One region of the Streptomyces sp. NPDC058751 genome, then DNA from elsewhere that is predicted to be linked to it. Evidence: riboswitches for the same ligand, from Rfam matches in the RefSeq annotation. Region 1 holds a riboswitch; the other holds the start of a gene.
What was found. A riboswitch is a leader RNA that binds a small molecule or an ion and turns the genes downstream of it on or off. The one in region 1 is predicted to bind cyclic di-AMP.
Positions count from the first base shown of each region.

Region 2: linked by a shared signal. The riboswitch ahead of ACFW6B_RS27355 (transglycosylase family protein) and the one ahead of ACFW6B_RS08400 (M23 family metallopeptidase) in region 1 are both predicted to bind cyclic di-AMP.

Region 1 is NZ_JBHYPZ010000006.1:113,841-118,710, reverse strand. Features, by position in the region: gene ACFW6B_RS08405 (GntR family transcriptional regulator) at 1-289, opposite strand, end outside; gene ACFW6B_RS08400 (M23 family metallopeptidase) at 486-1,253, opposite strand; cyclic di-AMP (ydaO/yuaA leader) riboswitch at 1,266-1,425, opposite strand; gene ACFW6B_RS08395 (M16 family metallopeptidase) at 1,642-3,030, opposite strand; gene ACFW6B_RS08390 (M16 family metallopeptidase) at 3,027-4,388, opposite strand; gene ACFW6B_RS08385 (DNA topoisomerase (ATP-hydrolyzing) subunit A) at 4,770-4,870, shown strand, end outside.
Region 2 is NZ_JBHYPZ010000032.1:99,967-104,836, reverse strand. Features, by position in the region: gene ACFW6B_RS27365 (cytochrome P450) at 1-768, shown strand, start outside; gene ACFW6B_RS27360 (transglycosylase family protein) at 1,019-1,969, shown strand; cyclic di-AMP (ydaO/yuaA leader) riboswitch at 2,106-2,345, shown strand; gene ACFW6B_RS27355 (transglycosylase family protein) at 2,348-3,073, shown strand; gene eno (phosphopyruvate hydratase) at 3,417-4,703, shown strand; gene ACFW6B_RS27345 (septum formation initiator family protein) at 4,823-4,870, shown strand, end outside.

The sequences.
Region 1 (4,870 bases):
TGCGCCGCTGCGCGGCCCGCGCGGCCCCCAGGGGTTCCAGCAGCATGCGCATCTCCAGGAGGTCCGCGGCCTCCTGCTCGGTGGGTTCCGCGACGCACGCGCCCGCGTGCCGGCGGGTGACCACGAAGCCCTCGGCCTCCAGCGTGCGCAGCGCCTCGCGCACGGGGACGCGCGAGACGCCGTAGCGGCGCGCGAGCAGTTCCTCGGTGAGGCGGCCGCCGCGCTCGTAGACACCCGCGACGATGTCGTCACGGATCGCCGTGCACACCGAGTGCGCCGGAATACGCATGACCGACCTCCGCTTTAATCCCCGTGAAACGCCGCCGATTGACGCTTGTTCAGTGACTCTATTGCAGGAAGCCTGAATTTCCGACGGCGGGCCTGAATCCATGGATATTTTTTGGACAGACGCCCTGTGGAAACGACGATGCCCCGGCTCGGTGAGCCGGGGCATCGAAAACGGGGAAGAAGCCGCGAAGCGGTGGTCAGAGGTTGACGCCGTGCGAACGCAGGTACGCGACCGGGTCCAGGTCCGAGCCGTACTCCGCCGTCGTACGGGCCTCGAAGTGGAGGTGCGGTCCCGTGGTGTTGCCGGTGTCCCCGGAGAGGCCGATCTGCTGCCCCGGAGTGACCGTCTGTCCCACGGACACCCCGATGGACGACAGGTGGCCGTACATGGTGTACGTGCCGTCGTGCATCTTGATCACGACTTGATTGCCGTAGGCGCCACCGTCTCCGGCCGTGACGACCGTGCCGGCGCCGACGGAGCGGACCGACGTGCCGGTCGCGGCGTGGAAGTCGACGCCGGTGTGGCTGCCGGACGACCAGAGGGCGCTGCTGGCCTGGTAGCCGGTGGAGACGTACGAACCGGCGATCGGCATGACGAACGTGTTCAGCCGCTTGCGCTCGGCCTCCCGGGCGGCGCGCTCCTTGGCCTCGCGGAGCTTCACGGCCTGCTCGGCGGCCTGCTTGCGCGCGGTCTGCTCGGCCTGCTTGCGCGCGGCGGCCTCGTCGGCGGCGCGCAGCTGCGCGAAGGCCTGCGCGTCGATCTGGTCGGCGACCGTGTCGCCGAGGGTGATGGCCTGGGTCAGCCCGGTCTGCTCGACGGAGGCTTCCGCGGCGAACGCGGGGGCGGCCAGGGTTCCGATCACACCGGTGGTGGTGGTGAGCGCCGCGACCCCGACGGCGGTCGTGGTCGTGCTGTGCACGCGGCTCGTACGACGATGCTTGCCGGTGCCACAGGTGAACGCCATGTAGGGGCTCGTCCTTTCCTTCCCTCTCGCCTACCGGGTTAGCTGACGGGTTCGGAGCAGGAAGGTCTCCTACGGGCCCCCTCCGAAGAGGGCGTCCGATTCACCCCAGGGACTGCGCGTGGGTCCCCGGCTCCCCTGACTCGCGTCATGGGGGACTCGGCGATGACTGTCCGGTGCCGCGGGTGCGGCGCTCTGCGTGACGAACAGCCGGACCGACGCTAGACGGGGCGTCTTTCGAACAACAAACGGATCACGATTTTTGTAACGCATCCCACAGGGCAGAAGGGCAACCGCCATACGAATACGGACATCTTGAGGGCGGCGTCGGGACGAGGAAGGGCCCTGACGGCTCTTCAGCCGTCAGGGCCCTTCCTCCGTCGCACGGGTTCTACTCGGCTGCCACCACGGTGACTTCACCGATCCCGAGGGCTCTGACGGGGTCCGCGATCTGCGCCGCGTCGCCCACGAGGACGGTCACCAGACGGTCCGTCGGGAAGGCGCTCACGGCCGCCGCGGTGGCCTCCACGGTGCCGGTGGCGGCCAGTTGCCTGTAGAGCGTCGCCTGGTAGCCGTCCGGCAGGTGCTGTTCGACCTGGTCCGCGAGCGTGCTCGCGACGGCCGCCGCCGTCTCGAACTTCAGGGGCGCGACACCCACCAGGTTCTGCACGGCGACGTCGCGCTCCGCGTCGGTCAGGCCCTCGGCCGCGAGGGTGCGCAGCACCTTCCACAGGTCGTCGAGCGCCGGGCCGGTGTTCGGCGTGTCGACCGAGCCGCTGATGGCGAGCATCGCGGCGCCCGTGCCGTCCGGCGCGGAGCGCAGGACCTGTCCGAAGGCCCGTACCCCGTAGGTGTAGCCCTTCTCCTCGCGCAGGACGCGGTCCAGGCGCGAGGTGAGGGTGCCGCCGAGGCAGTAGGTGCCGAGGATCTGGGCGGGCCACACGCGGTCGTGCCGGTCGGCGCCGACACGGCCGATGAGCAGCTGGGTCTGGACGGCGCCGGGGCGGTCGACGATGATCACCCGGCCGGTGTCGTCGGCGCTCACCGGCGGCACGGGAAGCGGCTCGGCGGCCGAGCCGGTCCAGGAGCCGAGCGTGTCGGCGAGCAGTTCGTCGAGATCGACACCGGTCAGGTCGCCGACGACGACCGCGGTGGCCGTGGCGGGGCGCACGTGCTTCTCGTAGAAGGCGCGGACGCCCGCCGAGTCGATGTTCCGGACGGTCTCCTCGGTGCCCTGGCGCGGGCGCGCCATGCGCGCGCTCGCCGGGAACAGCTCCTTGGAGAGTTCCTTGGCGGCACGGCGGGCCGGATTGGCCGTCTCGTGCGGGATCTCGTCCAGCCGGTTGGTCACCAGCCGCTCGACCTCGCTGTCCGCGAACGCGGGGGCCCGCAGGGCGTCGGCGAGCAGGCCGAGGGCCTTGGCCAGGCGCGAGACCGGCACTTCGAGGGACAGACGTACACCGGGGTGGTCGGCGTGCGCGTCGAGCGTGGCGCCGCAGCGCTCCAGCTCGGCGGCGAAGTCCTCGGCCGAGTGCTTGTCCGTGCCCTCGGAGAAGGCGCGGGCCATGACCGTGGCGATGCCGTCCAGGCCTGCGGGCTCGGCGTCCAGCGGCGCGGCGAGGATCACCTCGACGGCGACGACCTGCTGGCCGGGGCGATGGCAGTGCAGCACGGTCAGACCGTTGCCCAGGGTGCCGCGCTCGGGGGCGGGGAAGGCCCACGGCTTCGGCTGGCCGGCCTGGGGCTGCGGGTGGAAGTCCATGGTGGCGAGCTCGGTCACTTCGCCGCCTCCTCGTCGGTCTCGTCGGCAAGGTCAGCCGCGTCGGCGGCTTCGGTGGTGGTCGGCTCGTAGACGAGCACCGCGCGGTTGTCGGGGCGCAGGCGGGCCTTGGCGGCCTCCCGGACCTCGTCCGCCGTGACGTCGAGGACGCGCTGCACGGCGGTCAGGGCGAGCTGCGGGTCGCCGAACAGGACGGCGTACCGGCACAGTTCGTCGGCGCGGCCCGCGACGGTGCCGAGCCGGTCGAGCCATTCGCGCTCCAACTGGGCCTGGGCGCGCTCCATTTCCTCGGTCGTGGGGCCTTCCTCGGCGAACCGGGCGAGCTCTTCGTCGACGGCGGCCTCGATGACCGGGATCTCGACGTCGCCGGACGCCTTCACGTCCAGCCACCCCAGGGAGGGTGCTCCGGCGAGCCGCAGCAGGCCGAACCCGGCGGCGACGGCGGTGCGGTCACGGCGTACGAGCCGGTTGTAGAGCCGGGAGGACTCGCCGCCGCCGAGGACGGTGAGCGCCAGGTCGGCCGCGTCGCACGCGCGCGTGCCGTCCTCCGGAAGGCGGTAGGCGGCCATCAGGGCACGCGCCGGGACCTCCTCCTCGACGACCTCGCGCAGCTGCTCCCCGATGGTGTCGGGCAGCGAGCCGTCCCGCGGCTCGGGCTTGCCGTCGTGCCCGGGGATGGAGCCGAAGTACTTCTCGACCCAGGCGAGCGTCTGCTCCGGGTCGATGTCCCCGACGACCGACAGGACCGCGTTGTTGGGGGCGTAGTTGGTGCGGAAGAACGCGCGGGCGTCCTCCAGGGTGGCCGCGTCCAGGTCCGCCATCGACCCGATCGGGGTGTGGTGGTACGGGTGGCCCTCGGGGTACGAGAGCGCGGTGAGCTTCTCGAAAGCGGTTCCGTACGGAACGTTGTCGTACCGCTGGCGGCGCTCGTTCTTCACGACGTCGCGCTGGTTCTCCATGGACTCGTCGTCCAGCGCCTCGAGCAGCGAGCCCATGCGGTCGGCCTCCAGCCAGAGGGCGAGCTCGAGCTGGTGGGCGGGCATGGTCTCGAAGTAGTTGGTGCGCTCGAAGCTCGTCGTGCCGTTGAGCGAGCCGCCGGCTCCCTGGACGAGTTCGAAGTGGCCGTTGCCGTGGACCTGCTTGGATCCCTGGAACATCAGGTGCTCGAAGAGGTGGGCGAGTCCGGTCCGGCCCTTGACCTCGTGGCGCGAGCCGACGTCGTACCAGAGGCACACCGCTGCGACCGGGGTCAGATGGTCCTCGGAGAGCACCACGCGCAGGCCGTTCGCCAGGCGGTGCTCGGTCGCTGTCAGGCCGCCGGAGCCTGCCTCAGCTGTGGCCGTGTGACCCATGGGCATGTACGTCCCTTCGATCGCGGAACTACGTCATTCCTGTCGGTCCTGCCACTGTATGCAAGCGCGCGGACGGCTGGCGAAGTTCCCGCACCTCGTACGCCGAGAGCGAGACTCGTGCGTGGCCCCGGCGCACCCGGGGAAGTCCTCCGGGAACCGTCGCGAACGCGCTCGGAGGCCGCCGGGCACCGGCCGGACCGGTTCGCGGACCGCCCGTACGCCCGGCTCGGACAGTCGCCCGGAAGAGGTCACGGCGACGCCCGCGGCACCCGCCGCGAGGGCGCTACGGACGGGTCGCGGTCGGCACTGTCAGTGGGGCGGTCCACAATGGTGCGCGTCAGAACCCGTTCATGCCCCGGCAGAGACTGTGAAGGAGCCGCAGCAGCGATGGCCCGCCGCAGCACGAAGACCCCGCCGCCCGACGACTCGTACGAGGAGAAGATCCTCGACATCGACGTCGTGGACGAGATGCAGGGCTCCTTCCTCGA
Region 2 (4,870 bases), on a different contig from region 1:
GACCAGGACGACTTCCGGGACTGGGCGGGCATGATGATCCGGCACGGCGGCGGGCCCAGGGGCGGGGTCGCCCGGTCCGTGAAGAAGATGCGCGGGTATCTGGCCGAACTCATCCACCGCAAGCGCGAGGCGCTGACCGCGGAGCCCGAGCCCGGCGAGGACCTCATCTCCGGTCTCATCCGCGCCTCCGACCACGGCGAGCACCTCACCGAGAACGAGGCCGCCGCCATGGCCTTCATCCTGCTCTTCGCCGGATTCGAGACGACGGTGAACCTCATCGGGAACGGGATGCACGCCCTGCTCACCCATCCCGGGCAGCGGGAGCTCCTGCAGGCCTCCCTCGCGGCCGGGGAGAGCGGGCTGCTGGAGACGGGGGTGGAGGAACTCCTGCGCTACGACGGGCCCGTGGAACTGGCCACCTGGCGGTTCGCGACCGAGGACGTGCGGATCGGCGGGCAGGACATCGCGGCAGGCGACCCCGTGCTCGTGGTCCTCGCGGCCGCGGACCGCGATCCCGAACGCTTCGAGGAGCCGGACACGCTCGATCTCGCCCGACGTGACCTTCAGCACTTGGGTTACGGCCACGGCATCCACTACTGCCTCGGCGCGCCGCTCGCCCGGCTGGAGGGGCAGACCGCGCTCGGTACGCTCCTCAGCCGCCTCCCCGACATCCAACTCGCCGGAGAATCGGCCGATTTGCGCTGGCGCGGAGGGCTCATTATGCGCGGTTTGCGGACGCTTCCTGTGGAATTCACCCCGGTCAAATAGGACTTGATGGGTGCATCGGCGACCCTTCGGCGTCCGCGCCGAAGAGGCTCTTCCGCATACCGGAAAGAGCGCCCTTGATGCCAGCGGAACATGATGCTCCATCAAATCTGTGATCTTCGCGTGATCAGTACTGCATCGACTTGTAACCAGCGCTGGAGTGCGACTACCTTCACCCATCAACGCGGCGCCTGCGCTTCTCGTTCAGGCAGGGGCCGTGGTGCTCCCCCGCTGTCACTCGAAAGGCTTTCGCATGCTCTCCGGGAACGGCCGTCACCGTCGCCCTCGCCAGGCCCCGGCACTCATCGTCGCCGCAGGGGTGACCGGATCGGCGATCGCCATCCCGTTGCTCGCCGCGGCGAGCGCGAGCGCGGCCGACGGGAACACCTGGGACAAGGTGGCGCAGTGCGAGAGCGGCGGCGCGTGGAGCTCCGACCAGGGCAACGGCTACTACGGCGGCCTCCAGCTCGACCAGGAGAACTGGGAGACGCACGGCGGCCTCGAGTACGCCCCGAGCCCGGACCAGGCCAGCCGCTCGCAGCAGATAGCCGTCGCCGAGAAGGTGTTCGCCGACACGGGCCTCGCGGCCTGGCCGACCTGCGGACCGCTCTCCGGGCTCGGCAAGGGCAAGAGCTCGGGCGAGGTCAGTGTCGACACGGGCGTGGCCGGCGACTCGTCGAGCGCCGAGAGCGACTCCGGCTCCTACGTTTCGTCCGGTTTGGCGACTTCGCCCAGCTCGTCCCCTTCGGGCGAGGCGTCCGCTTCGGGGGATGCGGACGGTTCCTCGGACGCGACCGGCGCCACCGCGACGCCCAGCGCCTCGCAGAGCCCCGACGATTCGGATAAGGTCGACAAGGGTGATGAATCGGCCAAGTCCGGTAAGAAGGGTGCCTCTTCGGCCCCGTCCGACGCGTCGAGCGCCGGCAGCGGACGGCACCGGGGCGGGGACGCCGCGGAGAGCGCGGCCGACGCCCTCGCCGACGGCTCCACCGGACGGCACGCCGCGAGCCCCGCGGCCGAAGCCGCCGGGGCCGAGTACGTCGCGGAGGTCATCGACAACCTCTGGACCGTTTCCGACGCCCTTGGCCTCGAAGGCGGATGGGGCGATCTGCCCACCGCGGACACGGCGGCCGACGACAGCGGTCCCGGCCTCGTCGTCCCTGGTCGGAGCATTGCCGACACCGGTGAAGCGGTGCAGAACTAGCGGGAGTTCGCGTCATGGTTCGCTGTGGAATGTCCCATTTGGCGCAACTGAGAGATGAGTCTCAGAAGCCCTGATCGTCTTTGAAATTCCGTCGATCGGCTGCTTACGGTCGTGCCGCTCGCCACAGCGGGCCCCGACGGTCGCAACGCCGAATCCTGCCAACGGCCGTACGGGAACAGTCGTCGCGTCATGCGCCGTGGGCAGGAGCGGGGGACCCAAGGTAGGTGCCGGGACCGGGAGTCGGAAGACACCCGGGAACGGCTCGGGGTGAAGCCGCGTGCCGGACGTCCTGGAGACGGGACCGAAAGCGCGCGGCCGGGCAACTCAACCGGCCCGAACCCGACAGCTCACCTCGCAGGCGTCGGTGAGGGGATCTCCATGCTGTTCTCCGGCAAGGGCAAGCACCGCCGCCCGAACAAGGCCACCCGTGTCGCCACGCTCGCCGGTGTCACCGGCGCCGCCATCGCCGCCCCGCTGATGGCGGCCGGCAGCGCCTCGGCCGCCACCGCCTCCGAGTGGGACGCCGTCGCCCAGTGCGAGTCCGGCGGCAACTGGTCGATCAACACCGGCAACGGTTACTACGGCGGACTGCAGTTCTCGTCCTCCACGTGGGCCGCGTACGGCGGCACCGCCTACGCCTCGACCGCCGACCAGGCGTCGAAGTCGCAGCAGATCGCCATCGGCGAGAAGGTCCTCGCCGCCCAGGGCAAGGGCGCCTGGCCGACCTGCGGCGTCGGCCTGTCGAGCACTCCGTACGGCGGCGGCTCGGCCCCGTCGGCCCCGTCCGACTCCGCCTCGTCCTCGTCCGGCGGCTCGCAGAGCGCCCCCGCCACCCGTACGACGGAGCAGCCCACCCGTACGACGGAGCGGCCCGCGTCCCGTTCCGCGGAGCGCCCCGCCGCCCAGAAGACCGTCACCACCCCGGCCGGCGAGAAGGTCAAGAAGGGCGACGGCGAGTACAAGGTCGTCAAGGGCGACACCCTCAGCTCGATCGCCGAGAAGAAGCACGTCAAGGGCGGCTGGCAGAAGCTGTTCAAGCTGAACCGGGACATCGTCGCCGACGCCGACTTCATCTACCCGGGCCAGCAGCTCCACCTCCGCTGAGCAGGGCGGACGCCGGCCGGTCCGGCCGCTCTCGGCGGAGGGCGGCCATGGCTCCGGTGCCGCTCCGCGTCCCCCGGCAGGTCGCCGGCCCCCTTCGCGGGACCTCCGTAGCGGGGGCCCGCCGAGGTCCCCGTCCCCACGGGCTCCCCGCTCCGGCGCGTGTTCCCCCGCACGCACCGGAGCGGGGTTTTTTTGCCTCCATTTTTGTTCAGTTCAGGAACAATATGTAGGCTCGTATCCGCTCGCGGGGCGGTCGATCGGCTGGCCGATCCCCGGGAGCCGGTTAGGCTCATCCCGCGGGGCTGTCGAAGTCCCGCATACCGCGTCACATCCCATAAAGGAGATGCTCGTGCCGTCCATCGACGTCGTCGTAGCCCGGGAAATCCTGGACTCCCGAGGTAACCCCACGGTCGAGGTCGAGGTCGGCCTCGACGACGGCAGCACGGGTCGTGCCGCCGTCCCGTCCGGCGCCTCCACCGGTGCCTTCGAGGCCATCGAGCTTCGTGACGGCGACCCGAACCGCTACCTGGGCAAGGGCGTCGAGAAGGCCGTCCTCGCCGTCATCGAGCAGATCGGCCCGGAGCTCGTCGGCTACGACGCCACCGAGCAGCGCCTGATCGACCAGGCGATGTTCGACCTGGACGCCACCGACAACAAGGGCTCGCTCGGCGCCAACGCCATCCTCGGCGTCTCGCTCGCCGTCGCGCACGCCGCCTCCGAGGCGTCCGACCTGCCGCTCTTCCGCTACCTGGGCGGCCCGAACGCGCACCTGCTGCCCGTTCCGATGATGAACATCCTGAACGGCGGCTCGCACGCCGACTCCAACGTGGACATCCAGGAGTTCATGATCGCCCCGATCGGCGCGGAGTCCTTCTCCGAGGCCCTGCGCTGGGGCGCCGAGGTCTACCACACCCTCAAGAAGGTGCTGAAGACCAAGGGCCTGTCCACCGGCCTCGGCGACGAGGGCGGCTTCGCCCCGAACCTGGAGTCCAACCGCGCCGCCCTCGACCTCATCATCGAGGCCATCAAGGAGGCCGGTTACACCCCCGGCGAGCAGATCGCCCTCGCCCTCGACGTCGCCGCCTCCGAGTTCTACAAGGACGGCGTCTACACCTTCGAGGGCAAGGAGCGCTCGGCCACCGAGATGACCGAGTACTACGCCGAGCTCGTCGCGGCGTACCCGCTCGTCTCCATCGAGGACCCGCTGTTCGAGGACGACTGGGCCGGCTGGAAGACCATCACCGACAAGCTGGGCGACAAGGTCCAGATCGTCGGCGACGACCTCTTCGTCACCAACCCGGAGCGCCTGGCCCGCGGCATCGAGGAGGGCTCCGCCAACGCCCTGCTCGTCAAGGTCAACCAGATCGGTTCGCTGACCGAGACCCTGGACGCCGTCGAGCTGGCCCAGCGCAACGGGTTCAAGTGCATGATGTCCCACCGCTCCGGCGAGACCGAGGACGTCACCATCGCCGACCTCGCGGTCGCCGTGAACTGCGGCCAGATCAAGACCGGCGCCCCGGCCCGCTCGGACCGCGTCGCCAAGTACAACCAGCTCCTGCGCATCGAGGAGATCCTCGACGACGCCGCGGTCTACGCCGGCCGCAGCGCCTTCCCCCGCTTCAAGGGCTGAGCCCCGCACGGCTCAGGAAGCGTCCTCCGTACGTCCCCGTACCCGGTCCCGTACCGTGTGCGGGGACGTACGCACGTGAGGGGCCCGTACGGCGGGCCGGTACTGGGGAGGCGGGACTCATGGCCGTGAAGGACCGGGACCGGTTCTCCACCTCGACCCGGCTGAAG